DNA from 2 places in the Streptomyces sp. KMM 9044 genome. Region 2 is predicted to be linked to the other one. Evidence: riboswitches for the same ligand, from Rfam matches in the RefSeq annotation. Region 2 holds a riboswitch; the other holds the start of a gene.
The links. Region 2 has a riboswitch for glycine ahead of gcvP (aminomethyl-transferring glycine dehydrogenase). Riboswitches for the same ligand answer to the same signal wherever they lie in the genome.
Positions count from the first base shown of each region.

Region 1: another riboswitch for glycine. It lies ahead of gcvT (glycine cleavage system aminomethyltransferase GcvT); the one in region 2 lies ahead of gcvP (aminomethyl-transferring glycine dehydrogenase).

Region 1 covers NZ_CP113910.1:2,026,197-2,041,505, reverse strand. The annotation lists gene glyA (serine hydroxymethyltransferase) at 1-577, opposite strand, end outside; gene gcvH (glycine cleavage system protein GcvH) at 593-970, opposite strand; gene gcvT (glycine cleavage system aminomethyltransferase GcvT) at 1,112-2,275, opposite strand; glycine riboswitch at 2,311-2,434, opposite strand; glycine riboswitch at 2,435-2,534, opposite strand; gene HUV60_RS09125 (ATP-binding protein) at 2,771-3,439, shown strand; gene HUV60_RS09120 (enhanced serine sensitivity protein SseB) at 3,548-4,354, shown strand; gene HUV60_RS09115 (enhanced serine sensitivity protein SseB C-terminal domain-containing protein) at 4,521-5,267, shown strand; gene HUV60_RS09110 (ABC transporter substrate-binding protein) at 6,099-7,769, shown strand; gene HUV60_RS09105 (ABC transporter permease) at 7,875-8,879, shown strand; gene HUV60_RS09100 (ABC transporter permease) at 8,881-9,840, shown strand; gene HUV60_RS09095 (ABC transporter ATP-binding protein) at 9,847-10,848, shown strand; gene HUV60_RS09090 (ABC transporter ATP-binding protein) at 10,845-12,098, shown strand; gene HUV60_RS09085 (trimeric intracellular cation channel family protein) at 12,341-13,000, shown strand; gene HUV60_RS09080 (thioesterase family protein) at 13,070-13,930, shown strand; gene HUV60_RS09075 (DUF4190 domain-containing protein) at 13,998-14,261, shown strand; gene HUV60_RS09070 (cysteine desulfurase family protein) at 14,275-15,309, shown strand, end outside.
Region 2 covers NZ_CP113910.1:6,461,876-6,477,184, reverse strand. The annotation lists gene gcvP (aminomethyl-transferring glycine dehydrogenase) at 1-1,468, opposite strand, end outside; glycine riboswitch at 1,640-1,736, opposite strand; gene HUV60_RS29255 (PRC-barrel domain-containing protein) at 1,857-2,231, shown strand; gene HUV60_RS29250 (DNA polymerase IV) at 2,338-3,834, opposite strand; gene HUV60_RS29245 (MerR family transcriptional regulator) at 3,943-4,629, opposite strand; gene HUV60_RS29240 (bifunctional nuclease family protein) at 4,847-5,320, opposite strand; gene ftsR (transcriptional regulator FtsR) at 5,404-6,147, opposite strand; gene HUV60_RS29230 (zinc-ribbon and FHA domain-containing protein) at 6,194-7,141, opposite strand; gene HUV60_RS29225 (DUF881 domain-containing protein) at 7,203-8,156, opposite strand; gene HUV60_RS29220 (small basic family protein) at 8,216-8,548, opposite strand; gene HUV60_RS29215 (DUF881 domain-containing protein) at 8,545-9,462, opposite strand; gene HUV60_RS29210 (mannose-1-phosphate guanyltransferase) at 9,573-12,068, opposite strand; gene pgsA (CDP-diacylglycerol--glycerol-3-phosphate 3-phosphatidyltransferase) at 12,183-12,791, opposite strand; rRNA gene rrf (5S ribosomal RNA) at 12,900-13,016, opposite strand; rRNA gene HUV60_RS29195 (23S ribosomal RNA) at 13,114-15,309, opposite strand, start outside.

The DNA.
Region 1 (15,309 bases), 4.4 Mb from region 2:
CCTCGTCCGCGATCCGGCGGAACTCGGCGAAGTCCAGCTGCCGCGGGTACGCCGACCAGCCGGCGACGATCAGCTTCGGCCTGCTCTCCTTGGCCAGCCGCTCGACCTCGGCCATGTCGACCCGGCCGTCGTCACCGACGTGGTAGGCGACGACGTCGTAGAGCTTGCCGGAGAAGTTGATCTTCATGCCGTGGGTCAGGTGCCCGCCGTGCGCGAGGTCCAGACCCATGATCGTGTCACCGGGCTTGAGCAGCGCGAACATCGCGGCGGCGTTGGCCTGCGCGCCCGAGTGCGGCTGCACGTTGGCGTGCTCGGCGCCGAACAGCTCCTTGACCCGGTCGATGGCGATCTGCTCGATCACGTCGACGTGCTCGCAGCCGCCGTAGTAGCGGCGGCCGGGGTAGCCCTCGGCGTACTTGTTGGTGAGAACCGTGCCCTGGGCCTCCATGACCGCGACCGGGGCGAAGTTCTCCGAGGCGATCATCTCGAGGGTGGACTGCTGGCGGTGCAGCTCGGCGTCGACCGCGGCGGCGACGTCGGGGTCGAGCTCGTGCAGCGGGGTGTTCAGAAGCGACATGCGGCTACGGCCTCCTCAGCCCTGGATGAAGGCGTCGTACTCGGCGGCGGAGAGCAGGTCGGCCGGCTCCTCGCCGGTCCGCACCCGGAACAGCCAGCCGCCCTCGAAGGGGGCCGAGTTCACCAGCGACGGGTCGTTCACCACGTCCTCGTTGATCTCGGTGACCTCACCGGTGACCGGGCAGTACAGGTCGCTGACCGACTTGGTCGACTCCAGTTCGCCGCAGGTCTCGCCCGCGGTCACGGTGTCACCCACCTCGGGAAGCTGGACGAACACGACGTCGCCGAGCGCGTTGGCCGCGTGCTCGGTGATGCCGACCGTCGACACGCCGTCCTCGGCGGCCGACAGCCACTCGTGCTCCTTGCTGTAACGCAGCTGCTGGGGGTTGCTCATGGTCTGGGTTCTCCTGTAAGCGGGGGATGTGCTTGATGAGTCGGAAACTACGTCGGCCTGCGCCGCCGTACGGCACCGCGCACCGCCGTGCCCCGACGTGCGAAAGCCCGGAAGGCCGTGCCGGGGCCGTCTACGGCGGTGTCACTTCTGCCGCTTGTAGAACGGCAGTGCCACGACCTCGTACGGCTCGTGGCTGCCGCGGACGTCCACGCCGACACCCTCCGTGCCCGGCGCCGCGTACGCCACGTCGACGTACGCCATCGCGATCGGCCGGCCCAGCGTCGGGGAGGGCGCACCGGAGGTGACCTCGCCGATCACCTCGCCGCCGGCGACCACCGCGTACCCGGCGCGCGGCACCCGGCGGCCCTCGGCGACCAGGCCGACCAGGGCGCGGGGCGGGGTCGCCCCGGCGCGGGCGGCGGCCTCGGTCAGGGCGGCGCGGCCCACGAAGTCGCCCTCCTTCTCGAACTTCACCACCCGCCCGAACCCGGCGTCGAACGGCGTCAGGGAGGTGCTCAGCTCGTTGCCGTACAGCGGCATGCCGGCTTCCAGGCGCAGCGTGTCCCGGCAGGACAGCCCGCACGGGACCAGCCCGGCGCCCTCGCCGGCCCCGGTCAACGCCTGCCACAGCCCGACCGCGTGCTCCGGCTTCACGAACAGCTCGAAGCCGTCCTCGCCGGTGTAGCCGGTACGGGCGATCAGCGCGGGGACGCCCGCGACCGTGCCGGGCAGCCCGGCGTAGTACTTCAGGTTGTCGAGGTCGGCGTCGGTCAGGGACCGCAGGATGCCGGGGGACTCGGGGCCCTGCACCGCGAGCAGCGCGTACGCGTCGCGGTCGTCACGGACCTCGGCGTCGAAGCCGGCCGACCGCTCCACCAGCGCGTCCAGCACCACCTGGGCGTTGGAGGCGTTCGCGACCACCATGTAGTGAGGGGTCCCGGCGTGAGGGGTCCCGGCGTGAGGGGACCCGGCCCCGGTGTCCTCGAGCCGGTAGACGATCAGGTCGTCCAGGATGCCGCCGTCCTCGCGGCAGATCATGGTGTAGCGGGCGCGGCCGGGCTTGACGGTCCCGATGTTGCCGACCAGCGCGTGGTCGAGGAGCTGCGTCGCCTGCGGGCCGGTGACGGTGATCTCGCCCATGTGGGAGAGGTCGAAGAGGCCGGCTCTCGTGCGCACGGCGTTGTGCTCGTCGCGTTCGGAGCCGTAGCGCAGGGGCATGTCCCAGCCGGCGAAATCGGTCATCGTGGCGCCGAGCGAACGGTGCAGGGCGTCCAGTGCGGTCCGGCGGGGTGCGGTACTGCTCATCGGTCGGTCTCCCAGGGCAGGACGGGCGAGGTCGTTCCTCCCCATCTGTCATCGGGACCTGAGAGGTTCGCCATGACCGCCCGCGCAGGGGACGACCACGGTTTGCACCTTGGGTGGGGCCGCCGGAAACACGTGCGGCGGCCCGCTTTTCAGATGTGCCTCGCCCACGCGGTAACGGTGCCTGAGAGATTCAAGGGAGGGACTTGCTCCTTCGGCGCCCCGGCGGCAACGGTGCCGGGGACTCTCCCGCGCGGATTCGAACGGCCGGTATGCAGTTGGCGCGCACATCATTGCACGCATCGCCGGGCCGCGGCAGGGGGACCCTTCTGGGAGGAAGCGCAGGGTGTTCGGGTGTTCACGGACGGCTGTGACAGGCCTGTACCGGGAAAGGGAAGGAATCCTGAAGACCGCGGCGTTACCGTCTCTTTACACTCGGCGGGGAGACGGTCCGGTACCTGGTCACAGGGCCGGACCGCCCCCAGGGGAGGACTTACGGTGAACAAGGCCACGGCGTACGCCACCACCACGGGCGTCGCGCTGCCCGAGCAGCAGGCCCCCTCGGTGCGGGGGACCCGCGTCATCCTGCCCGCGCCGGTCGTCCGCGACCTGCGCGAGCGTGCCGGCCGCAGCCCGCACGCCCTGCTCTTCGGCCCCCGCGACCTCGTCGTGGTCACCGGACTGCCCGGCAGCGGCAAGTCCACCCTCATGCGGCGCGCGGCGCGCGGCACCCGCATCGACTCGCAGGACACCCGGGACCGCTGGGACCGCGGCATGCCGCGCCTCCTGCCGTACGCGGTGTACCGGCCCCTGGTCCGCCTCGCCCACTACGCCGGACTGCGGCGCGCCCTGCGCACCGGTGAGGGCGTCGTCGTCCACGACTGCGGCACGCAGGCCTGGGTGCGCCGCTGGCTGGCCCGCGAGGCCCGCCGCCGGGGCGCGGTCCTGCACCTGCTGCTGCTCGACGTCCCCCCGAAGCAGGCCCTGGACGGCCAGCGCGAGCGCGGCCGCGGGGTCTCCCGGTACGCCTTCCGGCGCCACCGCACCGCCATCGACCGGCTGCTGACGTCCGTGACGCGCGGCGACCTGCCCGCGGGCTGCGGCTCGGCGGTCCTGGCCGACCGCGACGCGGCGGACGCGCTGCACCGCATCGAGTTCACGGACTGATCACGGGCCGGCGGCTCCACGGCCGGCCCGTGGACGGGCCGCACGCCGGGGTACGGCAGCGGTTAGCCTTTTCAGCCACAGCAGTGGTTCCAGGCAGGCGGTAGGCAGATGGACTTCCCGGCGGGCTTCTCCGCGGACTTCCCGGCACAGACTCACCCCCACCCGCACGGCGGATGGCCCGGCAACGAACTGGAGGAGGCGCTCTCCGCGTCCCTCGGCGTCCCCTCGGCCGACGGCCGGATCATCGAGGTGCTGGGCCGCAGTCACCTGTGGATACCACTGCCCAACGGCGGCGGACCGGACAGCGGCCCGCTGGACCTGCCCATGACGGAGATCGACGGCCAGGCGTACGTACCGGTCTTCAGCTCCGAGGAACAGTTCCGTCAGGTCGTCGGCACCCACATGTCGTTCACCGTCGCGCCCGCGGTGGAGTTCGCGCGCGGTCTGCCGCCGCAGGCCGGGATCGCCGTGAACCCCGGGGGAGTGGTCGGCATCCCGCTGCCGCCCCCCGCCGTCGCCGCCCTGTGCCGCGCCGGACGCGGCCCGCTGGACGGACCCGCGAGCGGCGGCCGGGTCAAGCTGTTCGCCCCCGACTGGCAGGACGACCCGGTGGACTTCCTCGCCGCCGCCGCCGCGGAGTTCGAGGCCCTCGGCGTCGTCACCACCGCCCGCCGCTGCCTCGCCGAGATCGAGACGGCCGAACCGGTGCTGTTCGTCGGCGTCGAGCTGGCCCCCGCCGAACTGTCCCGGACGGAGGGCGACCTGCGGGCCGCGCCGATGGACGCGCTGGGCCGCGCGCTGGGCCGTGAGCCGGTGAGGTGGCCCGTCAACCTCGTCCTCCTGGACGTGGCCCAGGACCCGGTCGGCCAGTGGATGCGCGACCGCGTCCGCCCCTTCTACCAGTGGCAGCGCTGAGGGGGCTCGGTGCTGCCGGAGGCCGGTCACGCACCGGCGGAGCTCCCCGGCGCCGGGAGGCGCTTAAGCTAGGTTCATCGGGCTCGGGCGAGGGTGTTGTACGGGTGGTACGGAGGGGCGATACAAAGTGAGCGCTGGCACCGCGGCGGCCGGGCAGGTCGAGCACATGCTGCGCCAGGTGACACCCGGGCGTTACGACGCCTATGAGGCGTTGCTGCGCGCGCTCGCGACACCCTCCTCCGGCCACGTCTGGATGCTGCTGTGGCACGGCCAGGCCGGCTCCCCGGACGCCCAGTACGGGAACATGGAGGTCGACGGCTTCGGCTACGCGCCCTGCGTGACCTCCGCCCAGGAGCTGTCCGCCAGTGGCTGGAACCGGTCCTACGAGGTCGTCGACGGCGTCGAGGCCGCCCGCGCCCTCTACCCCGACCGCTACGGACTCTGGCTCAATCCGCACGCCCCCGGCGGCGGCCTCGGCATCCCCTGGCTCGATCTGCGCAGGCTCGCCACCGGGCTGGACCGCCAGCCCGCCGGACCCCTGAGGCTGTCCGAACCCGCCATCGAGATCCCGCAGTTCTACGCCCTGCTCGCGCAGAACGCGCACCGCACTCCCGCCGTCCGCTCGCTGCGCCGTGCCTGGGTGCAGCCGTCGCTCGGTGACCCGTACCTCGCCGTCGGCCTGGACGTGTACGACACGTCGCCGTCGGCCGTGGACGCGGTGCGCGCGATGATGCGGCAGTCCCTCGACGCGGTCCCGGACGGGCTTCCGGTGTCGACCGTCGCGATGTCCGACGAGCACGACCCGGTCGCGATGTGGCTGCGTGCCCACGCGCGCCCGTTCTACGACCGCGAGGCGCACGCCGCCGCCGCCGCGCCTCCCGCCGCGGGGTCCGGCTACCTGCCCGCGCGGTAGGTCCTGTCCGGCGGACCGCGCCTCGGAGGCCGGGGGACGGCCGGGCACGCCCTCCTCGAGCTCTTCGAGAAGGGGGCGCCCCGGCGGCGCTGTCGTCGGCTGCCGACTTCCCCAGGCTCTCGGCTTCGCTCGATCGGGGAACTCCCATGAGCGGGGGCGGCCGGGCACGCCCTCCTCGAGCTCTTCGAGAAGGGGGCGCCCCGGCGGCGCTGTCGTCGGCTGCCGACTTCCCCAGGCTCTCGGCTTCGCTCGATCGGGGAACTCCCATGAGCGGGGAGGGCCCTCATCGCGTCGGCGCCCTCCTCCGCCTTGCGGCTGAACGCACCGGCCCCCGCTCGGCCTGGTCGGAGAGATACCGCCAGTCACCTCCGGCCTGATCCGCCGGACGGGTCCCAGCGCTGACCGGGGCGTATGCGTGAGAGGCAGGTCCGGAAGGACCCGGCCGCACTCCCCGTGATGACTCAACGTGACGGTGTCCGCGGAACGGGCACACCTGTCGACGGAGAGCGCCCGTTTCGCCCTCCCGGCCGCTGATTTCACGTCAGATTTTCGGCCATGTGCACTCAGCTATGGCCAGTCAACCGCCTGTCACCTGCGGTTTCACCCGTCCTTCACGCCGTCCGGCGCTTTTCTCGGGTCTCTTGACGGAGGGTCAGATGTGTCCGAACGGTTAATTTGCAACAGGGGGACGCCTGAAACATCCCTTATGTCAACTGTTCAGATCTCAGCTAGGTATCACCGCTATCCGGACTGTTCTCGACTCGCTGTGAACGTCTGTAGTGTTCGGCCGGTCAAGATGCATCCACATAGCGGACCCGGAGTGGCCCCAATATGCGCATACCCAAGTCCCGAGCCGCTCGGGCGATCACGGCCGCGGTGGCGGTCGGTCTGATCGCCACGGGCTGCTCCAGTGAACGGGACAGTGACAACGAGAGCGGCGGCGAGAAGGACACCTTCGTCTTCGCCGGTGCCGGTGACCCGGGCTCCCTCGATCCTGCCCTGGCCAGCGACGGTGAAACCTTCCGCGTGACGCGGCAGGCCTTCGAGGCGCTTCTGGAGCACGAGTCGGGCGGCAGCGAGCTCGTCGGCGGCCTCGCCGAGAAGTGGTCGAGCAACGACGAGGGCACCGTCTGGACCTTCAACCTCCGCAAGGGCGTCGAGTTCCACGACGGCGAGGCGTTCAACGCCGAGGCCGTCTGCGCCAACTACGACCACTGGTTCAACTGGACGGGCACCTACCAGTCCAGCGCGGTCTCGTACTACTGGCAGTCCATCATGGGCGGCTTCGCGAAGAACGAGGACAAGGAAACGTCCGAGGCGAACTACAAGTCCTGCACCGCGAAGGACGACAACACCGCCGTCATCGAGGTCAAGGAGCCCTCCGCCAACCTCCCCGGCGGCTTCTCCCTCCAGGCCCTGGCGATCCACTCGCCGAAGGCCCTCGAGGAGTACAAGAAGCAGGACGCCTCCGCCAAGGGCGACGCCATCACGTACCCCAAGTACAGCCAGGAGGCCGGCACGGTCGCCGGTACCGGCCCGTACAAGATCACGAAGTGGAACAAGGGCAACAAGGAAGTCTCCCTTGAGCGCTTCGACGGCTACTGGGGCGACAAGGCGAAGGTCAAGAACCTGGTCTTCCGCACCATCGACACCGAAGAGGGCCGCCGCCAGGCGCTCCAGGCCGGTGACATCGACGGCTACGACCTCGTCGCGCCGGCGGACGTCAAGACCCTCGAGGACCAGGGCTACGTCGTCCCGACCCGTGGCGTCTTCAACCTCTTCTACGTGGGCATGAGCCAGGAGGCCAACCCCGCGCTCAAGAAGAAGGAAGTCCGCCAGGCCATCGCGCAGTCGATCGACCGGGAGAACCTGGTCAAGACCCAGCTGCCCGAGGGCGGCAAGGTCGCCGACCAGTTCATGCCCGACACGGTCGAGGGCTACTCCAAGGACGTCAAGCAGTACTCGTACGACACCGCCGAGGCGAAGAACCTCCTCAAGGAGGCCGGTGAGGAGAAGCTGAAGGTCGACTTCTGCTACCCGACCGAGGTCACCCGCCCGTACATGCCTGCCCCGCAGGACCTGTTCGAGCTGATGAAGGCCGACCTGGAGAAGTCCGGCATCACCGTCACGCCGAAGGCGATGAAGTGGGCCCCGGACTACCTGGACGCCACCGAGTCGGGCTCCTGCGACCTGCACATGCTCGGCTGGACCGGTGACTTCAACGACGGCTTCAACTTCATCGGCACCTGGTTCTCCGGGTACGACAAGCAGTGGGGCTTCAAGAACAAGAAGGTCTTCGACGCCGTGAACGAGGGCTCGACCCTCGGCAACCACGACGAGCGCGTGGCCGCGTACGAGAAGGCCAACGAGGCCATCATGGACTACCTGCCCGGTCTCCCGGTCTCGTCCTCCCCGCCGGCCATCGCCTTCGCCAAGAACGTGAACCCGCCGAATGTCTCCCCGCTGACGCAGGAAGTCTTCGCCGAGGTCTCGTTCAAGTAGGCGAGCAGGAGCAACCCAAGCACGAGGAGTCCGCCCGGCCGTCGCAACTCGGCGGCCGGGCGGGTCCGTTCATGTCACACATTACGCAAGAAAGGGGCATGCGGGGTGCTGCGTCTCGTCGTACGAAGACTGCTCCAGCTCATACCCACGCTGCTCGGCCTGTCGGTTCTGCTCTTCCTGTGGCTCGACCGGCTGCCCGGCGGACCCGCCTCAGCGATCCTGGGGGAAAAGGCCACCGAGGCCGAAGTGGCGCGGATCAACCGCGCACTCGGACTGGACCAGCCCGTCTACGTCCAGTACTGGCGCTTCCTCAAGCGCATCGCCGAACTCGACCTGGGCACCAGCACCCAGACCGGACAGCCGGTGTGGGACGAGTTCGTCCTGCGTTTCCCCGCCACCGTGGAGCTGTCCCTCCTGGCGATCATCATCGCCGTGGCCGTCGGCATCCCGCTCGGCTACTTCGCCGCCCGCAACCGCGGCGGCTGGCTCGACGTCACAGCGGTCTCCGGATCACTCGTCGGCATCTGCATCCCGGTCTTCTTCCTGGCCCTGATCCTCAAGCAGATCTTCGCCGTCGAGCTGGGGATCTTCCCCAGCTACGGACGCCTGGACACCGGCATCAACGCCACGAACGTCACCGGATTCGCCGTCCTGGACGGCGTCCTGACCGGGGAACTCGACGCGTCCTGGGACGCGATCATGCACCTGGTGCTGCCCTCCGTCGCCCTGGCCTCCATCCCGCTCGCCGTCATCGTGCGCATGACCCGCGCCAGCGTCCTCGAGGTCCAGGACGAGGACTACGTCCGCACCGCCGAGGCCAAGGGCCTCAAGCGGAGCGTCGTGCGCAGCCGCCACGTGCTGCGCAACGCGATGCTCCCCGTGGTGACCGCGGTCGGCCTGCTCACCGGCTCCCTGCTGTCCGGGGCGGTCCTGACCGAGTCCGTGTTCTCCTTCGGCGGCATCGGTTCCTTCATCCGCACCGCGATCGACGGCCGTGACTACCCCGTGCTCGTCGGGTTCATCATGTTCATCGCGCTGGTGTACGTCCTGATCAACCTGCTGGTGGACGTGGCGTACAGCCTCATCGACCCGAGAGTGCGGGTGCACTGACGTGAGTGTCGCCACCAAGACCGACAAGATCCAGCGCCTCGCGGAACTGACCGCGACCAAGGAGACCAGCTCCGGCGCCAGCCTGTGGCGGGAAGCCTTCCGCCGGCTCAAGCACAGCAAGATGGCGATCATCGGCGCCGTCGTCATCGCCCTGTTCGTCCTCGTCGCGGTCGTCGGGCCCTACCTCACCCCGTACTCCCCGACCGCCCAGGCGTGGAGAGGAGAGGTCTTCCCCAACCGGGGCGAGTTCGTCGGCCCCCGCGGCGACAACTGGTTCGGGCTCGACCACCTCGGCCGGGACATGTTCTCCCGCATGCTGGTCGGCGCCCGCCAGACGCTGCTCGTCGGCGTCGTCTCCACCTTCATCGGCCTGACCGTCGGCTTCCTGATCGGCGGCGTCTCCGGAGCCGCCGCCACCCTCGGCGGTGATGCCGGGAAGCGGATCGACTCCGTCATCATGCGCTTCATCGACATGATGCTGGCGCTGCCCTCGCTGCTGCTGGCCGTGTCCGTGGCCGCCGTCATGGGGCAGTCGCTCACCACGGTGATGATCGCCGTGGGTGTCGTCCAGATCCCGGTGTTCGCGCGGCTGCTGCGCGGCTCCATGCTGGCACAGGGCGGCGCGGACTACGTGCTCGCGGCCAAGTCCCTGGGCGTGCGCAAGCGGCGCATCGTGGTCTCGCAGATCGTCCCCAACTCGCTCAGCCCGGTGATCGTGCAGGCCACGCTCTCCCTGGCCACCGCGATCATCGAGGCCGCCGCCCTGTCCTACCTGGGCCTGGGCAACCCCGACCCGGCCATCCCCGAGTGGGGTGTCATGCTCGCCCAGGCGCAGCGCTTCTTCGACAACGCGCCGATGATGGCGGTCTACCCCGCCGTCGGCATCATCATCACCGCCCTCGGCTTCACCCTCCTCGGCGAGGCCATGCGGGAAGCCCTCGACCCGAAGCTGAGGGGCTGAACCACCATGTCTCTGCTCACTGTCGACGAACTGACCGTCACCTTCGGCGGCCGCGGCCGCAAGGAGTCCCGGGCGGTCGACGGCGTCTCCTTCGCGGTCGACCAGGGCCAGGTCGTGGGCCTGGTCGGCGAGTCCGGCTGCGGAAAGTCCGTCACCTCCCTGGCCCTGATGGGCCTGTTGCCCCACAAGGGCGTCACGGTCGGCGGCCGCGCCGAATTCGACGGCACGGACCTGTTCACCATGAGCCCGTCCGCCCGTCGCGACCTGCGCGGCAGCAGGATGGCGATGATCTTCCAGGACCCGTTGTCCTCGCTCAACCCGGTCGTGCCGATCGGCGTGCAGGTCACCGAGATCCTGGAGCGCCACCGCGGGATGAAGGGGGAGGCCGCCCGCAAGGAGGCCGCCCACCTGCTGGACCGGGTCGGCATCCCCGACCCGGTCCGGCGGCTCAAGGAGTACCCGCACCAGCTCTCCGGCGGCATGCGCCAGCGCGCGCTGATCGCCATGGCGGTGGCCTGTGCCCCGAGCCTGCTCATCGCCGACGAGCCGACCACGGCCCTCGACGTGACGATCCAGGCCCAGATCCTGGAACTGCTCAAGGAACTCGTGGACCAGGAGGGCACCGCCCTGCTGATGATCACCCACGACCTCGGTGTGGTCGCCGGCCTCTGTGACGAGGTCAACGTGCTCTACGCGGGCAAGGCCGTGGAGTCCGCCGGGCGCCGCGAGCTGTTCGCCCACCCCACCCACCCCTACACGCACGGACTGCTGGGCTCCATCCCGCGCCTGGACGCCCCCCGGGGCGAGTCCCTCAAGCCCATCCGCGGCTCCATCAACGACCGCGTCGCCTGGGCCGACGGCTGTGCCTTCGCGCCGCGCTGCGACCGGTACGAGATGGGCTGCCTGACCGGCACCCCGCAGCTGGCCGAGGAGCGTGCCGCCGATCACCGGGTGCGGTGCGTCAACCCCGTACCCGACGACGCGAAGGCCGAGGAGGTCCCCGCATGAGCCTGCTCGAACTGGACGGCGTCAAGGTCCACTTCCCCATCAAGAAGGGCGTCCTGTTCGACCGTACGGTCGGACACGTCTACGCCGTGGACGGGGTGTCCCTGAAGGTCGAGGCCGGCGAGACCTACGGCCTGGTCGGCGAGTCCGGCTGCGGCAAGACCACCCTCGGGCGGTCGGTGCTGCGGCTGGTGGACATCACCGAGGGGTCGGTCGTCCTCGACGGCACCGACCTGGCGAAGCTGCCCGGCGAGGAGATGCGCCGCTTCCGGCGCCGGCTCCAGATGGTCTTCCAGGACCCGCTGGGTTCGCTCAACCCCCGGCAGAACATCGAGTCGATCCTGTCCGAGGGCATGGTCGCCCACGGCATCGGCAAGAACCAGGAGGAGCGCCGCGAGAAGATCAAGGCGATCCTGGAGCGGGTCGGCCTGCCCTCCAACGCGCTGGCCCGCTACCCGCACGAGTTCTCCGGCGGCCAGCGCCAGCGCATCGGCATCGCCCGCGCGCTGGTCCTCGAGCCGGATGTGATCATCTGTGACGAGCCGGTCTCCGCGCTCGACGTGTCGATCCAGGCCCAGGTCGTCAACCTGCTGGAGGAACTCCAGGAGGAACTCGGCCTGACCTACCTGGTGATCGCCCACGACCTCGCGGTCGTCCGGCACATCTCCGACGTGATCGGCGTGATGTACCTGGGCTCGCTGGTCGAGGAGGCACCGAGCGACACCCTCTACGCCGAGCCCAAGCACCCGTACACCAAGGCCCTGATGTCGGCCGTGCCGGTGCCGGACCCGGAGGTGGAGGACCGCCGCGAGCGCATCCTGCTCACCGGTGACCTGCCCTCCCCGGCCAACCCGCCCACCGGCTGCCGCTTCCACACCCGCTGCCCCTGGGCCCAGGCGGAGCGGTGCGCGACCGAGCGGCCGGAACTGCAGGACGTCGGCGGCGGTCACCGGGTGGCCTGCCACTACACCGCCGAGATCGCGTCGGGAGAGCTGACGCGGACCCAGCCGACGGGCATCGAGGCCGTCACGGAAACCGAGGACGTGCCGGCGGAGCGGGCCGAGGGCGAGGCGGAGGTTCCCGCCGCGCTCCTGCCGGCCGACTCGACGACCAAGCCGGACGCCGCGGTGGTCAAGGAGAAGGCGCCCGCAGCGGTCGAGGTCCCGGGCGACCCGACGGCCGATGCCGACGCGAAGGGCCATGACGTGGCGCGGCCGGACGTGTCCGCCAGGGGTTCGGCCGGGACCGACTGACGGACCGCCGTGCTCCCGGATTCCCGGAGCGCCGGACGGAGCAAGACCTCCCGGCGCTCCGGGAACCCTCCGGGCCACCGCCCGGTGTCCGCCCGGAGCGGTTCGCACCGTCGCGGACAGCCCGGCGGCCGTCGGACGACTGGACGGCAGATCTGATCCCACCGGTCCACGGACAGCACGTTCGTCTCACCCCTCGCCTTGCTTTGCAAGGCGAGGGGTTCTTGCCGGGTAAGAATGTACGGGTGCTTCAGCAACTCTTCAGCCCGTCCCTCCTGCACACGCTCGACCTGATCGGCATCTTCGTCTTCGCGATCTCGGGTGCCCTGCTGGCCGTGCGCAAGAACCTCGACGTCTTCGGCATCGCCGTACTCGCGGAGGTCACCGCGCTCGGCGGCGGTCTCTTCCGCGACGTGGTCATCGGCGCGGTGCCGCCCGCCGCCTTCACGGACCTGGGGTACTTCGTCACCCCGCTGTTCGCCGTGGTGCTGGTCTTCTTCCTCCACCCGCACGTGGAGCGCATCCAGAACGCCGTCAACTTCTTCGACGCCGCCGGGCTCGGCCTGTTCTGCGTCGTCGGCACCACCAAGGCGTACGACTACGGGCTCGGCCTGACCGCCTCCGCCTGCATGGGCCTCGCCACCGCGGTGGGCGGCGGCGTGCTGCGGGACGTGCTCGCCAACGAGGTGCCCTCGCTGCTGCGCTGGGACCGCGACCTGTACGCGGTACCGGCGATCGTCGGCGCCACCATGGTCGCGCTGTGCATCCGGTTCGACGCGCTGAACGCGTTCACCAGCACTGTGGCGGTGATCACGGCGTTCGTGCTGCGGCTGCTGGCGCTGCGGTACCACTGGCGGGCGCCCCGCGCCTGGCAGCGCCGCACGACGGTTCGCGAGGAGGAGTAGACGAGGGGAGCGGTGGAGGGACAAGGGGAAAAGCTACCGCTCAGTAGGTCGCTCTTGTACTGTTCATCCATGCCAGAAGCAGCCTCCGCCGCGGCCGTTCGGGCCACCATCGGCGACAGTGAGTTCGATCGCGACACCGCGGTCGTCCCCCGCGCACCGGGCGTCTACGACGCCGATCTCTCCGCCGGATGGACGATCATCAGCGCCGTCAACGGCGGCTATCTGCTGGCCGTCCTGGGCCGCGCCCTCGCCCACGCGCTGCCGCATCCGGACCCGTTCACCCTCACCGCGCACTACCTGACCGCCTCCCAGCCGGGCCCGGCGGTCGTCCGTACCCAGACCGTACGCACCGGACACACCCTCTCGACCGGGCAGGCGTCCCTCTTCCAGACGGACGACCGGGGCCGTGAGGTCGAGCGCATCCGTCTCCTGGCCTCCTACGGCGACCTGGACGCCCTGCCCGACGACGTCCGTACGTCGGCCGAGCCGCCCGTGATACCGCCCATGGACCAGTGCTTCGGTGCCGAGGACGGCCCGGCCCCCGTCGACGGCAGCTCCGCCATCATGGACCGTCTGCTGCTCAAACTGGACCCGTCGACCCTCGGCTGGGCTCTCGGAGAGCCCTCCGGCAAGGGGGAGACGCGTGCCTGGTTCGGGCTCGCCGACGGCCGGGACCACGACCCGCTCTCCCTGCTGCTCGCGGTGGACGCGCTGCCTCCCACCGCCTTCGACCTCGGGCTCAAGGGCTGGGTCCCCACGGTCGAGCTGACGGTGCACGTCCGCTCCCGCCCGGCGCCCGGCCCGCTGCGGGTGTCGATCACCACCCGCAACCTCGCCGGCGGCTTCCTCGAGGAGGACGCCGAGGTCTGGGACAGCACCGGCCGTCTGGCGGCCCAGTCCCGTCAGCTCGCCCGGGTACGCCTGGGCTGAGCTGCCCGACCCCCCATACCCCACCTCCGGGGTCGCCCACCGGACCGCTGTCCAGGGCGCCGACGGCATGGCGGTCGCGTCCTTCGTCCTGGGGGTGCTGGGCCTGCTCGTCCTCGACGTCGTTCCCGGGCCGATCGCCGTCGTGCTGGCGGGCCTCGCCCTGCGGCGGGGCACGACCCGGCGCGCACGCGCCTGCCTGGGCCTCGGCCTGGTCGCCGACCCGCTGGTCCTGCCGGCGTCGACGCAGACGGACGACACGATCTCCCGGAGCTTCCGAGCGGGCGCGGTACCCGGCCGACCGCGCCCCAGGGCCACCGGACACGGCCCGTAGAATCGGCCCCACCATGGCTTACCTCGACCACGCCGCGACCACCCCGATGCTTCCCGAGGCGGTCGAGGCACTCACCGCGCACCTCGGCGTCACCGGTAACGCCTCCTCCCTCCACGCGGCCGGCCGGCGTGCCCGCCGGAGTGTCGAGGAGGCCCGTGAAGCCCTTGCCGACGCCCTCGGCGCACGCCCCAGCGAGGTGGTCTTCACCTCGGGCGGCACCGAGGCCGACAACCTCGCCGTGAAGGGGCTGTACTGGGCCCGCCGCGACGCCGAGCCGGCCCGCACCCGGGTCCTCGCCAGCCCCGTCGAGCACCATGCCGTCCTGGACGCCGTCCACTGGCTCGGCGAGCACGAGGGCGCCACCGTCGAGTACCTGCCGGTCGACTCGCACGGCAGGGTCCACCCGGACGCCCTGCGCGAGGCGATCGCCAGGAACCCCGACGACGTGGCCCTGGCCACCGTGATGTGGGCCAACAACGAGATCGGGACGGTTCTGCCGGTCCGTGAACTGGCCGAGGCCGCCGCCGAGTCCGGTGTCCCGCTGCACTCCGACGCCGTCCAGGCCTTCGGCCAGGTGCCGGTGGACTTCGTCTCGTCGGGGCTCGCCGCGATGACCGTCTCGGCCCACAAGATCGGCGGCCCGTACGGCATCGGAGCGCTGGTCCTGGGCCGTGAGTACACCCCCGTACCCGTGCTGCACGGCGGCGGTCAGGAGCGGCACGTGCGCTCCGGCACGCTCGACGTGCCCGCGGTCGCCTCCTTCGCGGTCGCCGGCCGGCTCGCCGCCCAGCAGCGGGAGTGGTTCGCCCGGGAGATCGGCGCGCTCCGCGACGCGCTGGTCGCCGCGGTCCGCGAGGCCGTCCCGGACGCCGTCCTCGGCGGCGACCCCGCGCCCGGGGGACGGCTTCCGGCCAACGCCCACTTCGCGTTCCCCGGCTGCGAGGGCGACTCCCTGCTGCTCCTGCTCGACGCCCAGGGCATCGAGTGCTCCACCGGTTCCGCCTGCACCGCCGGTGTCGCCCAGCCCAGTCACGTCCTCCTGGCCACC
Region 2 (15,309 bases):
GCATCGCCGTCTCGGAGCGATGCTGGTGAAAGACGGGGTGCGTCAGGTACTCGTCGGTGCGCAGCAGGGCGTCCGGCAGGGCGTTGCGCGCGGCCGCGTCCAGGGACTCGACGTCACCCTCGAGGCCGAAGGCGCTCCACACTGCGGCGAGCCGGTCGCGCGTGGTGGTCTCGTCGCAGGCGATCGAGACGAGGTCGGCGTCGACGCGGTGCAGGTTGACGCCGTTGTCCCGGGCGGCGGCCACGACCTCGGCGGCCCGCCGGGGGACCCGTACGGTCAGCGTGTCGAAGTAGGCTGCGTGGACGATCTCCACGCCGCCGGCCCGCAGTCCCTCGGCGAGGACCGTCGCATAGCGGTGGGTGCGCCACGCGATGGTCCGCAGCCCCTCGGGGCCGTGGTGCACGGCGTACATGCCGGCCATGACGGCGAGCAGCACCTGGGCGGTACAGATGTTGCTGGTGGCCTTCTCACGGCGGATGTGCTGTTCACGGGTCTGGAGGGCGAGCCGGTAGGCCTTGTGCCCGTCCGCGTCGACGGAGACGCCGACGAGCCGGCCGGGCAGACTGCGCGCCATCTTTTCCTGCACGGCCATGTATCCGGCGTGCGGTCCGCCGAAGCCCATCGGCACTCCGAAGCGCTGTGTCGTGCCGACGGCGATGTCCGCGCCGAGTTCGCCGGGGGACCTCAGCAGCGTGAGGGCGAGCAGATCGGCGGCCACGGTGACGAGCGCGCCCAGCTCGTGCGCCTGGTCGATCACCGGTTTGATGTCGCGTACGGCACCGGAGGCGCCCGGGTACTGGACCAGCACGCCGTTGATCTCGCGCTCGGCCACCTCGGCGGGGATGCCCTCGCTCAGGTCGGCGACCACGACCTCGACGCCGGCCGGCTCGGCCCGGGTCTCGATGACGGCGACGGTCTGCGGCAGCGCGTCCGCGTCGACCAGGAACAGGCCCCTCTTGTTCCTGCCCATGCGGCGCGACAGGGCCATCGCCTCGGCGGCCGCGGTGCCCTCGTCGAGCAGGGAGGCACCGGAGGTCGGCAGGCCGGTGAGCTCGGCGACCATGGTCTGGAAGTTCAGCAGCGCTTCGAGCCGTCCCTGCGAGATCTCCGGCTGGTACGGCGTGTACGCCGTGTACCAGGCGGGGTTCTCCATCACGTTCCGCAGGATGACGGGCGGCGTGAAGGTCCCGTAGTACCCCAGCCCGATCATGGAGCCGAGCACCTCGTTGCGGTCGGCCAGCGATCGCAGTTCGTCCAGCGTTTCGGGCTCGGTCCGGGCATCCGGCAGGTCCAGCGCGTCAGCGTTCTTGATCACATCCGGGACCGCGGCGGCCGTCAGCTCGTCGAGCGAGCCGTAGCCGACCTGCGCGAGCATCTTGGCGCGGGCCTCGTGGTCGGGGCCGATGTGACGCCGCTCGAAGGGCGTTCCCTGTTCGAGCTCGGAGAGGGGAATGCGATGGACGGTCATGTGCGGAGGCCTCCTGGTCTGACGACCTTCGAGGGGCACCGTGACGGGTGCCCGGACGGCCTCCCCCTCTGTCATCTCAACCTGAGAGCTTCACCGGCTGCCCGGGGCAGCCGGCTTTCACCGTCGGTGAGAGCGGAAACCGTGGACACCCGCTCTGCTTTCCAGAGTGACCTCGTCCATGCGGTACGTGGGCCTGAGAGATTCCGGGGAGGATTTGCTCCTTCGGCGCCCTCCGGTGGCGCCTGGAGGACTCTCCCGCACGGGGTCAGCAGCCGCTGCCAGCGTACCAGCGAGGGCAAGATCCGGACGTTCGAGTGGCCGACGCGCCGATTGTGCCGTTTTGTAGTGCTGACGAGTGGTGTGCGGAATTGCGACCAGTGGAGGGCCCGTGCAGACCGACATCGATCCGCGCAACCTGATCGGCCGCAAGGCATTCGACCGCAACGGCACCCGGATCGGCACGATCGACGAGGTCTATCTCGACGACGCCACCGGCGTGCCGGAGTGGGCGGCGATACGCACCGGCCTGTTCAGCAGGGACGCCTTCGTTCCTCTGGAGCCGAGCGAGCTGATCGACGGCGGCCTCCACATTCCCTTCGAACGCGCCCTGATCAAGGACGCCCCCGACTTCGGCGTGGGCCGTCACCTCTCCCCGGAGCAGGAGCTCCAGCTCTACCACCACTACGGCCTGGACATCGCCGCCCCTCCCCCGCTCCCGGACCACGACTTCGGCAAACTCGCCGGCAGCGACGACTCAGCCTGACGCCCTCCGTGGCACCCACGTGCCGTTGCTGCCCCGCCCTCCGGCCTCTGCGGGCACAATCCGCACGGTCCTCGTCACTGTTCCACGTCCGGGGCAGCCCTGGGTCCTACCCTCCCGAGAGCCCTGGATCCGGTACACCGGCCGCTGCCTCTTGGCTGCCCCGGACCTCCCGGCCGCCCTGGCCGCCCTCAGCGTGCCGACCGTCGCCGGCCCGACCGTCCTTGTTGCTCGGGCCGTCCGCGCTCTCCCTGTCGTCCCGAGGTCTTCTCTCCACCAACGGCAGCGGATCCGCGGGGTGCAGGGCCGGGTCCCCGGTCCGGAAGGTCCGCACCCGCCCCGGCACCGACCCGGGCGTCTCGAACCGCACGGTGACCCTCCCCAGGCCACTGCCCTGGACCCACCCATGGCCGTACTCACTGTGCCGTACGTCGTGCCCGGCAGGCCAGCGCCGCTCGGCGTCCGCCTGCTGCTGTTCCTCCGAGGGTGCGGCCGCCCCCGCCTCCTCGCCCAGCAGCTCCTTCTCCCGCTCCCCCGCCGCCTGTGCGAACAGGTCCTCCTGCGTGTAGTCCGCGAGCCCGCTGACCCCCACGCCCAGCAGCCGCACGCCGCCCGTCGTGTCGACCGAGTCCAGCAGCCGCGCCGCGGCCTCGCGCACCACCGCGGGATCGTCCGTGGGCCCTCGCAGGGTCTCGGAGCGGGTGAGCGTCGAGAAGTCGTACCGGCGCACCTTCAGCACGATGGTCCGGCCCGACAGCCCTGCCGTCCTCAGCCGGCGCACACAGCGGTCGGCGAGGCGCTGGACCTCCGTTCCGACCCGCACCCGGTCGTGGATGTCCACGTCGTAGGTGTCCTCGACCGACACCGACTTCGTCTCCCGCTCGGCCACCACGGATCGTTCGTCCCGCGCCAGGGACATGGCGTGCAGAGCGTGTCCGTGTGCCTTGCCGAGCAGGCGTACCAGCTCGGCCTCCCCCGCCTCGGCAAGTTCCCCGACCGTGTGGATCCCGGCACGCCGCAGGTGGTCACCGGTGGCCGGCCCGACACCCGGCAGAGTCCGGACCGGCAGTGGTGCCAGCAGGGCCCGCTCGGTCCCCGGCTCGATCAGCACCAGGCCGTCCGGCTTGGCCTGCTCCGAGGCGATCTTCGCCAGCATCTTGGAGGCCGCCAGCCCCACCGATCCGGTGAGCCCCGTAACCGCCCGGATGTCGGCGCGCAGCTTCGCCCCGGCAAGCCTCGCGGACCGCTCGTCCCCGGCCGCCCCCCCGGCCTCCAGATCCACGAACGCCTCGTCGAGACTCAACGGCTCCACCAACGGTGACAGCGCCCGCAGCAGACCCATCACCTGGTCACTGATCGACCGGTACAACGCGAAGCGGGGCACCAGATACGCCGCGTTCGGCGCGAGCCGCCGCGCCTGCGCCATGGGCAGCGCAGAGCGGACACCGAAGAACCGGGCCTCGTACGAGGCGGTGGCGACCACACCCCGCGGCCCGAGCCCGCCCACGACCACGGCCTTCCCGCGCAGGCTCGGCTTGGACGCCTGCTCCACCGAGGCGAAGAAGGCGTCCATGTCGAGGTGCAGGACGGTGGGCGCGGATCTCACAGCTCCGATGCTGCCCTACGCCACTGACAACGCCCCACCCCACGTGCCGCCGCCCCGTACCCACCGCACAGGAGCGCGGACGGGACGGGCCCCGTGCGGCGCAGCGGCTCATACGGCGCGGTTGCGCCGCCTTGCCAGCTCGTCCGTCGGGTTGGGGCCAATCAGCGTCTCTCCGGTGTCGATGCGCTCCCCGTGCAGCTGCGACAGCGCGCTCCCGACGTCCCGCCACACCACGCCCACGGCGATCCCGAAGACTCCCTGGCCGCCCTGGAGCAGGGCATGGACCTCGTCGGGCGTGGAGCACTCGTAGACCGTGGCGCCGTCGCTCATCAGCGTCATGCGCTCCAGGTCGTGAAAGCCCCCCTCCCGCAGGTGCCGGACGGTGGTCCGGATGTTCTGCAGCGAGACACCGGTGTCCAGGAACCTCTTGACGATCTTCAGGACGACAACGTCCCGAAAGCTGTACAGCCGCTGGGTCCCCGAACCATGGGCAGGCCGCACACTCGGCTCGACCAGTCCGGTGCGAGCCCAGTAATCCAGTTGCCGGTAGGTGATGCCGGCGGCCGCGCAGGCCGTGGGGCCGCGGTAGCCGATCTCCTCGGGCTCCATGGACGTCGTCGCCCCTCCGCTGCTCGGCACGGCCGCCGGTCGCTGCGGAGCAGGATCGGCCGGGCTGCCGTGATGGGCATACGCCCCGCTCGCGCGGAGCTGAGAGCCTGGGGGAGGGTACGGACCGCTCACCCCGAGACCATGTCCGGGGGCACCCCCAGCCGTACCGTCGCCGGTGCTTCTCACGCCGACCTCCGTCCTTGACCTGCCTCCTCGACGGTAGGCAGTCGCCAAGGGTGCGTCAACGATCGCCACACTCGGCACGCCGAGTGATAATCACCCTAAGAGTGGTTTCCCGTGCCCCACCGCGGGGAAAGGCTAGCCGAATACCCTCCGCACGGGCCGGGCAACGCTCTCACGCACCGGATCCCGAGCAGCGTTCCGGCGGAACGGCCGAAGCTCCTCACTGGCTGCTGGAGCCGAAGTCCTCCGGCGAGATCTGGTCGAGGAACTCGCGGAACTTCTCGACCTCGTCCTCCTGCTCGTCCGGGATGGCGATCCCCGCGTCGTCGAGCACCGTGTCGCTGCCGTAGATCGGCGTACCGGTGCGCAGCGCCAGCGCTATGGCGTCGGACGGCCGGGCGCTCACCTCGACACCGCTGGCGAAGACCAGCTCCGCGTAGAAGACCCCCTCACGCAGGTCCGTGATGCGCACTTCCGTGAGCTCTTGGCCGACAGCTTCCAGCACGTCCTTGAAGAGGTCGTGGGTCAGCGGGCGTGCGGGAGCCATACCCTGCTGGGCGAAGGCGATGGCCGTCGCCTCCCCCGGTCCGATCCAGATGGGGAGGTACCGGTCGCCTCCCACTTCACGCAGCAGCACGATCGGTTGGTTCGAGGGCATTTCGACCCGGACACCTACGACATCGAGCTCGTTCACACAGCAACCCTAGGCCGTGCCCGGGACGTTTGGGTAGTCGGGCCCGGATCGGACGGCCGATCCGGGCCTCCCCACTCGCCCTCTCAGGGCAGCCGCACCCCGAGCGCCGAGCTCACCAGCGCCGCGTGGAGCTTCGCCGTGAGACCGGCGAGCTCCTTCGTGCGCGCCTGCGCGTGCGCCCTGGTCTGCGGGTTGCGGTGACGCTTGAGCGGGGCGACGACCTGGTCGACCAGCCCGGCCTCCCGGTCGGCGGCGGCCTTCATCGCTCTCAGATGCCGCGGCTCGATCCCGAACCGCCCCAGCTCGGTGATGAGGCCGGCGACGGTGACCGCCTCGGCGTCGTACACCTCGTCCTCGACCGGCGCGAGCAGCCCGTACGACTCCCACTCCGCGAGCTGGCGCTGGTCGACGCCGGACGCCGCCAGCAGCTGCGCCCGCCCGATCCGGGCCACTGTGGCGAGCCGGTCGGCAACCGGCTCGGGACCGGCTTCCCCGTCCCGCTGCCGGGACAGTACCGGAAGGGGCACGGCCTCCCCGCGCTCCATGGCGTCCAGGTGCTCGCGGATCACCTTGAGCGGCAGATAGTGGTCCCGCTGCATCCTCAGGACGTGGCCGAGGCGCTCCACGTCCTCGGCGCTGAACTTGCGGTACCCCGAGGGGGCCCGCCGCGGCTCGATGAGCCCTTCCGACTCCAGGAAACGGATCTTGGAGATGGTGACTTCGGGGAACTCCTCGCGCAGCACGTTCAGCACCGTACCGATGCTCATCAGTCCAGTTTCCGCTGCGGCGATACCGTGCCCGGCACCGCCGCTCGGTGTGTGAAGCATGGACCTTCCCTGGGGTCAGGGTGCCCCGGACGGAGTCCGGGGAGGGTCAGTAGCCCCGCTGGCTCGCGTAGAAGACCAGTCGGTACTTGCCGATCTGCACCTCGTCACCGTTCGACACGCCGACCTGGTCGATCCGCTCACGGTTGACGTACGTGCCGTTCAGGCTGCCCACGTCGGCCACCGTGAACGAACCGTCCTGGCCGCGGCGGAACTCCACGTGCCGGCGGGAGACCGTCACGTCGTCCAGGAAGATGTCGCTCTGCGGGTGGCGGCCGGCCGTGGTCAGATCGCCGTCCAGCAGGAAACGGCTGCCCGAGTTCGGCCCGCGGCGTACGACCAGGAGCGCGGAACCCATCGGCAGCGCGTCGACAGCAGCCTGCGCCTCCGGGGACAGCGCCGGGACCTGCGTCTGGCCCGTGACCTCTGCGTCGTACGCCTCGAGACCGGAAATGGAGATGGTGGACGTCGTCTCGGAGGGGCGCTCCGGGACGGCTCCGGGCCTGAGCGGGGCGCCGCAGTTCGAACAGAAGCGACTGTTCTCCGCGTTGCGGTTACCGCACCTCGTACACACCAAGGCCGACATGGACGGATCCTCCTGCCCACCGGGGGCCTGGGACGCGTACGGGGCGGAAAACCCTCCACCCGTACCTGAGGCTGACGGTTGCCCGAAACCTATGCCGCTCGACTGCGCAGGGTCAACCGACGGCGCGCCCTGGCCTCCCGCAACGTTCTCCCCGGGACCACCGACCTGATCCCGGTACAGCGGACGCGACGCCTCCGCGTCGGGCTGTGCGCGATGACGAGCGGTCGCGTTGGCGCGGCCTTCTCGCGCGCTCTTGCCGAACAACTTCCCAAACAACTTCACGGGCGATTCCCCTTGACCGAAACAGACCCGCCCGTGGGGCAGGACGAACCCTGACTGAACACACTGGCCGACCCGGACATCCTCACAACGTCCGTATCCACCAGACAGTTTCCACCACGCACCACCCATTCGGTGCGCCGACCCCCCGCAACCTCCTGCTCTCGCCGGTCGCCCTCCATGCACCCCCGGTTCACTGCGAGGACGACCGAGCGTAGCCAGGCTGCTTCGCCGGTCGCAAGGCATCCACAACGATCTTGGTCGACCTCTCCACCAAGGCGGTGGCCTGTTCCTTCTCGAGAGTCTGCACCACTCCTCCAGGGATGTTGAGCGCCGGCTCGAGGTCCTGCGGCTTGCCGATGACCTTGAAACGATAGGGTGCGGTGATCTTGTTCCCGTCGACGCTCACTCCGTCGCCGGAATCCGACAGGTAGGTGCCCGCCACGACCCGTATGCCGTTCACCTGAATGGCCTCGGCGCCGGCCGCGCGCAGCTCCTGGACCGCGTCGAGCAGCATGTTCGACGCGACCATCCCCTTCGGGTCCTCGACGACCAGCGTGATGCCGGAGCCCTGTGCGGCGACCGTGCCCGCCAGAATGCCGAGCTGGCGTTCCCTCTCCAGCGTCTGCCGACGAGCCTCCTCGGCCTGGTCCGAGCTGTTCTCGAGCTCGTCGCGCTGCTCCTCGAGTCCCTGCTTCTCCTCCTCAAGACGCTCTGTGCGGTCGTCGAGTTCGTCGAGGATGCGGACGAGATCCTCCTGGCGGGCACCACGCAGGGCACTGTCGCCGTCGCTGTTCGAGGCCACCTGGACTGCCAGGCCGAAGCCGAGACCGAACAGCAGCAGGGCGACGATGAGTTGGGCCCGGGTGATCCGAGGCGGCCACAGGCTGTTCACCAGCCGCTGCCGTCCGGACAGCCCGGATCCGGGCCGATCCGGCGGCGTCTCCCCCTCCGGGGAGGCGGACTCCGCGGACGCATTCGCGGACGCGGGCACCTCGTCGGGCAGTTCCTTGCGGAACCCGCCGCCGGATGCCGCGACGGGACGCGGCGCGAGGGCAGGGCGCGGTGCCGGGGCAGGATGGGGCCGGGACACCTGACGGGCGCCGGGGGCCGCCGCGCGCGGTCCGGTCTGCGGCTCGGGCGTCATCCTGCCGCCCTGACGGGGGTCCTCGTGCTCGGGCTCGTGGTCCTGATCGCTCATCGGTCTCACGCCCGGAACACGTGCCGGCGGATTGCCGCGGCGTTGGAGAAGATCCGGATACCGAGCACGACCACCACGCCCGTGGACAGCTGGGCACCCACACCCAACTCGTCGCCGAGGAAGACGATCAGCGCGGCGACGACCACGTTCGACAGGAACGACACCACGAAGACCTTGTCGTCGAAGATGCCGTCGAGCATGGCCCGCAGCCCGCCGAAGACGGCGTCGAGCGCGGCCACGACGGCGATCGGCAGGTACGGCTCGACGACCGCCGGAACCTCGGGCCGGACCAACAGGCCGGCCACGACGCCCACGACGAGGCCCAGTACGGCGATCACGATGTGCCTTTCTCAGGTGCAGTCTCGGTTATCGGTTGTGCGGTTCGTACGATCACACTCGGTGCGGCGGGCAGCCGGAGGTCGTCCTCCACCGAGAGAGCCGTACGGATGCCGTAGTTCTCCTGCAGGGCATGCAGGTACAGCCCGTCCGAGCTGTTCTGGAACCGGCTGCTCAGCTCCTGGCCGTCCCCCACGGCGAAGACCGTGTACGGCGGTACCAGCGGCCTGTTGTCGACCAGTATCGCGTCCCCCGCGGCCCTGATCGCAGAAAGAGCGGTCAGCCGCTGCCCGTTGATGGAGATCGCCTCGGCTCCGGACTCCCACAGACCGTTGACCACGCGCTGCATGTCCCGGTCGCGGACCCGCCCGGTGTCGGAGAACCCGGTGGTCGACCTCGCGTCGCCGTCCCCGCCGCCGCTTGTGTCCTTGGCGTCGTTCACCACGAGCTTCACGCCGGGGCCGTGCACCGCGACGGCTCCCGCCAGGATGCCCACCAGGTCGGCACGGTCGCTCTCACCGCTCTGTCTGAGCGCCTCGCGCTGCCGCGCGCTCACGTCGGCACGGAGGGTGTCGATGCCGTCCTCGAGCTTGTCCGCCGCCTCGGTCTCCCGGTCGATCCTCTCGATCAGTTCCTCGCGCTCCTTGGCGACGACGGGAGCCTCCACTCTGGCCTGCGCGGCCCCGACGGTCACCACCAGGGCCGCGAGCACCAGACCGCCGGCAAGCCCCAGTTTCGCCCTGAGGGTCTTCGGCATACCTCCGTCCCCGTCGGCCTGCTTCCGCGCGGCAGCCTCGGCGTATCCCTCGTCGAGGCTGTGGTCCATCACGTTGGTGATCAACGACATGGACGCGTCCGGACGCGGTAGCCGCCGGGAGGTGGTCCGAACGGGGGGTTGCTGCGGCATGCCGCACATCGTCGCATGCCACGGGCGCTACCTCCGAACGGGCCTGCCGACGTGCCGGACAGGCCTCATCGGGGACGCCTGTCCGGCACGCACGCGTACCGTTCGTTCGACGGTTCCGGCTACCGCCCGGCGCTGTCCACGACCGATGCCCACTCGTCGAGCAGAGCCTGGGCAGAGGCGTCGTCGGGGCCCTCGGCCCACAGATGGGTGACCGCCTCGGCCGGGTCGGGTAGCACCATCACCCAGCGGCCGTCGGCCTCCACCACCCGCACACCGTCGGTGGTGTCCACGAAGCGGTCGCCGGCCTCCTCGACGACCCGCCGCATCACCAGCCCCTTGACCGCCCACGGGGTCGCCAGGTCACGCTTGATCACGTGCGCACGCGGGATACGCGCGTCGATCTGGCTGAGCGTGAGCTGCGTCCTCGCCACCAGACCGATGAGCCGGACGAAGGCCGCGGTGCCGTCGTAGACCCTGCTGAACTCCGGAACGATGAAACCGCCCTTGCCGTCACCGCCGAAGATCGTGCCCTCCTCGCCACCCACGCGGGTGAGGTCGTCGGGCGAGGTGGTCGTCCATTCCACCTGGGTGCCGTGGTAGGCCGCCACCTGCTCGGCGATCCTGGTGGTGGTCACGGGAAGCGCGACCCGGCCGCTGCGTCGCTCGGCCGCGATGAGGTCGAGCAGGACGAGCAGCGCCCGGTCGTCCTCGATGATCCTCCCCTTCTCGTCGACAAGGGAGAGCCGTTCGCCTACCGGGTCGAACCGCACACCGAACGCGGCACCGGAGGACGCCACCATCTCGCCGAGCCGCACCAGCCCCGACCGCCGGACATCCGCCGTCTCGGTGGGCCTGGACTCGTCGAGCCCCGGGTTGATGGTCAGCGAGTCCACTCCGAGCTTGCCGAGCAGACTCGGCAGCACGAGCCCCGCGCTGCCGTTCGACGCGTCCACGACCACCTTCAGTCCGGACTCCGCGATTCCCGTGATGTCGACGTTCCGCAGCAGTGAACCGGTGTACGAGTCGAAGACGCTCGCCGGGAAGTGCAGATCACCGATCTCGCCCGGGAACGCGCGCCGGTACTCCTGCCTCGCGAACACCCGGTCCAGTTTGCGCTGGCTGCCCTGCGAGAGGTCGGCACCCTGTCCGTCGAAGAACATGATGTCGACGGAGTCCGGCACCCCGAGGGTGGTTCGGATCATGATACCGCCCGCGCTGCCCCGCGCGGTCTGCTGCCGGGCCACGGGCAGCGGTACGTTCTCCAGATCCCGTACGTCGATGGCGCTGGCCTGCAGCGCGGAGATGACCGCACGCTTCAGGGCACGGGCACCACGGGAATGGTCCCGGGCAGTGGTGACCGTCGATCCCTTCTTCAGGGTCGTCGCGTAGGCGCCGGCCAGCCGAACGGCGAGTTCCGGCGTGATCTCGACGTTCAGGATTCCCGACACCCCACGGGCACCGAAGAGGTGTGCCTGTCCTCTGGACTCCCAGATGACCGAGGTGTTGACGAACGCGCCCGCCTCGATCGTCTTGAACGGATACACCCGTACGTTGCCCTGAACAATCGATTCCTCACCGATCAGGCACTCGTCGCCGATGACGGCTCCGTCCTCGATCCTTGCCGCGCGCATGACGTCGGTGTTCCTGCCGAGCACGCACCCTCGCAGGTTGCTGTGCGGCCCGACGTACACGTTGTCGTGCACGACGGCCCTATGCAGAAAGGCCCCGCTCTTCACGACGACATTGGACCCCACGACCGTGTGCTCGCGAATCTCGGCGCCGGCTTCGACCTTGGCATAGTCGCCGATGTAGAGCGGCCCGCGCAGCACGGCATCGGGATGTACTTCGGCTCCCTCCGCGACCCATACGCCCGGGGAGATCTCGAAGCCGTCGATGTCGACGTCGACCTTGCGCTCCAGGACATCTGCCTGAGCCTTCACATAGCTCTCGTGCGTGCCGACATCCTCCCAGTAGCCCTCGGCGATGAAGCCGTAGACGGGCTTGCCTTCCTTCATCAACTGCGGGAAGACATCTCCGGACCAGTCGACGGGCACGTCGGCCTCGACATAGTCGAAGACCTCGGGCTCCATGACGTAGATGCCGGTGTTCACCGTGTCGGAGAAGACCTGCCCCCACGTCGGCTTCTCCAGGAAACGCTCGACCTTGCCTTCCTCGTCCACGATGGTGATACCGAATTCCAGCGGATTCGGCACCCGGGTCAGACAGACCGTGACCAGTGCGCCCTTCTCCTTGTGGAAATTGATCAGCTCGGTGAGATCGAAATCCGTCAACGCGTCACCGGAAATGACGAGGAAGGCATCGTCCTTCAGTGCCTCCTCGGCGTTCTTGACGCTTCCTGCGGTACCGAGTGGCTTCTCCTCGTTGGCATAGGTGAGCTCCATTCCGAGCTCTTCGCCGTCACCGAAATAGTTCTTGACGAGCGAAGCCAAGAACTGGACGGTTACAACGGTTTCGTTGAGCCCATGCCTTTTGAGCAGCCGCAGAACGTGCTCCATGATCGGCTGATTGACCACCGGCAGGAGCGGCTTGGGCATGCTTGAGGTCATGGGACGAAGGCGCGTGCCCTCGCCCCCGGCCATCACGACGGCCTTCATGTCGGAAGCGTCCTCCTCATGAGATGACGGTATAGCCGACTTCCCCCGCCGAGATTGTCCCGCATTTTTCCACTGCGGGCCATCGCGCGACGTTGCGCGTGCCACCCAGCGAGGTCAACCGGCCATGGCGTCCGCACGAACCAGGCGGCGGACCTGCACCACGTAGAGGACTCCTGCCCACCAATAGAGCGTTGTACCCCATCCGGCGAACGCCCATCCGAAAATAGCAGCGAGTGACGAGATCCAGCCGCTCCCGTCACTGAGCAGGAGCAGTGGGAAGGCATACATCAGGTTGAAGGTGGCTGCCTTCCCAAGGAAGTTCACCTGCGGCGGCGGGTAGCCGTGGCGCCGGAGGACACCCACCATCACCAGCAGAACCAGCTCACGGGCCAGCAGTACGGCCGTCAACCAAAGCGGGAGAATCTCGCGCCAGGTGAGCCCGACAAGGGTCGAAAGAATGTAGAGCCGGTCCGCCGCGGGATCCAGAAGCCGGCCGAGGTTGCTGATCTGGTTCCATCGCCGCGCGAGCTTGCCGTCCAGGTAATCAGTGATACCGCTCAGGGCGAGCACCAGGAGCGCCCAGCCGTCACTCTTCGGGCCGCCGAACTCCGGCCTGAGGATCAGCCACAGGAAGAGGGGTACACCGAGAAGTCGCGCCATGCTGAGGATGTTCGGGATGGTGAGGACACGGTCCGTCTGGACGCGAGTCTCCTGGACCTCCACCCGGAACCTCCTGTGGGAAACGTGCCGATGATGCTCACTGACCTTACCTCAAAGCAAAAAAGCTCTGGCTCTCGGGCTGCGTGCCCAAGAGCCAGAGCTCTAAAAGGAGTTCGGCGGCGTCCTACTCTCCCACAGGGTCCCCCCTGCAGTACCATCGGCGCGGTAGGGCTTAGCTTCCGGGTTCGGAATGTAACCGGGCGTTTCCCCTACGCTATGACCACCGAAACACTATGAAACAGACAACCGCACCGCCCACCACCGCATACCGGTGACGACGGGGTCGTTCGTGGTTTCAGAACCAACACAGTGGACGCGAGCAACTGAGGACAAGCCCTCGGCCTATTAGTACCGGTCAACTCCACACGTTGCCGTGCTTCCATATCCGGCCTATCAACCCAGTCGTCTACTGGGAGCCTTACCCTCTCCAGGAGGTGGGAGTCCTCATCTCGAAGCAGGCTTCCCGCTTAGATGCTTTCAGCGGTTATCCCTCCCGAACGTAGCCAACCAGCCATGCCCTTGGCAGGACAACTGGCACACCAGAGGTTCGTCCGTCCCGGTCCTCTCGTACTAGGGACAGCCCTTCTCAAGACTCCTACGCGCACAGCGGATAGGGACCGAACTGTCTCACGACGTTCTAAACCCAGCTCGCGTACCGCTTTAATGGGCGAACAGCCCAACCCTTGGGACCGACTCCAGCCCCAGGATGCGACGAGCCGACATCGAGGTGCCAAACCATCCCGTCGATATGGACTCTTGGGGAAGATCAGCCTGTTATCCCCGGGGTACCTTTTATCCGTTGAGCGACGGCGCTTCCACAAGCCACCGCCGGATCACTAGTCCCGACTTTCGTCCCTGCTCGACCCGTCGGTCTCACAGTCAAGCTCCCTTGTGCACTTACACTCAACACCTGATTACCAACCAGGCTGAGGGAACCTTTGGGCGCCTCCGTTACTCTTTAGGAGGCAACCGCCCCAGTTAAACTACCCATCAGACACTGTCCCTGATCCGGATCACGGACCCAGGTTAGACATCCAGCACGACCAGACTGGTATTTCAACGACGACTCCACCACCACTGGCGTGACAGCTTCACAGTCTCCCAGCTATCCTACACAAGCCGAACCGAACACCAATATCAAACTGTAGTAAAGGTCCCGGGGTCTTTCCGTCCTGCTGCGCGAAACGAGCATCTTTACTCGTAGTGCAATTTCACCGGGCCTATGGTTGAGACAGTCGAGAAGTCGTTACGCCATTCGTGCAGGTCGGAACTTACCCGACAAGGAATTTCGCTACCTTAGGATGGTTATAGTTACCACCGCCGTTTACTGGCGCTTAAGTTCTCAGCTTCGCCACCCCGAAGAATGACTAACCGGTCCCCTTAACGTTCCAGCACCGGGCAGGCGTCAGTCCGTATACATCGCCTTACGGCTTCGCACGGACCTGTGTTTTTAGTAAACAGTCGCTTCTCGCTGGTCTCTGCGGCCACACCCAGCTCAGAGGGAAAACCCCATCACCGGACATGGCCCCCCTTCTCCCGAAGTTACGGGGGCATTTTGCCGAGTTCCTTAACCATAGTTCACCCGAACGCCTCGGTATTCTCTACCTGACCACCTGAGTCGGTTTAGGGTACGGGCCGCCATAAAACTCGCTAGAGGCTTTTCTCGACAGCATAGGATCATCCACTTCACCACAATCGGCTCGGCATCAGGTCTCAGCCCCGTGTGCGACGGATTTACCTACCGCACGGCCTACACCCTTACCCCGGGACAACCACCGCCCGGGCTGGACTACCTTCCTGCGTCACCCCATCACTCACCTACTGACCGCTTGGACCGGCGGCTCCACCACTTTCCCTTCCCCGAAGGGTCCGGAACGGCTTCACGGCCTTAGCATCACGATGCTCGATGTTTGACGCTTCACAGCGGGTACCGGAATATCAACCGGTTATCCATCGACTACGCCTGTCGGCCTCGCCTTAGGTCCCGACTTACCCTGGGCAGATCAGCTTGACCCAGGAACCCTTAGTCAATCGGCGCACACGTTTCTCACGTGTGTATCGCTACTCATGCCTGCATTCTCACTCGTGAACCGTCCACAACTCGCTTCCGCGGCTGCTTCACCCGGCACACGACGCTCCCCTACCCATCACGATCCCCGTTGGGGGCACATATCGCAATGACACGACTTCGGCGGTACGCTTGAGCCCCGCTACATTGTCGGCGCGGAATCACTAGACCAGTGAGCTATTACGCACTCTTTCAAGGATGGCTGCTTCTAAGCCAACCTCCTGGTTGTCTGTGCGACTCCACATCCTTTCCCACTTAGCGTACGCTTGGGGGCCTTAGTCGATGCTCTGGGCTGTTTCCTCTCGACCATGGAGCTTATCCCCCACAGTCTCACTGCCGCGCTCTCACTTACCGGCATTCGGAGTTTGGCTAAGGTCAGTAACCCGGTAGGGCCCATCGCCTATCCAGTGCTCTACCTCCGGCAAGAAACACACGACGCTGCACCTAAATGCA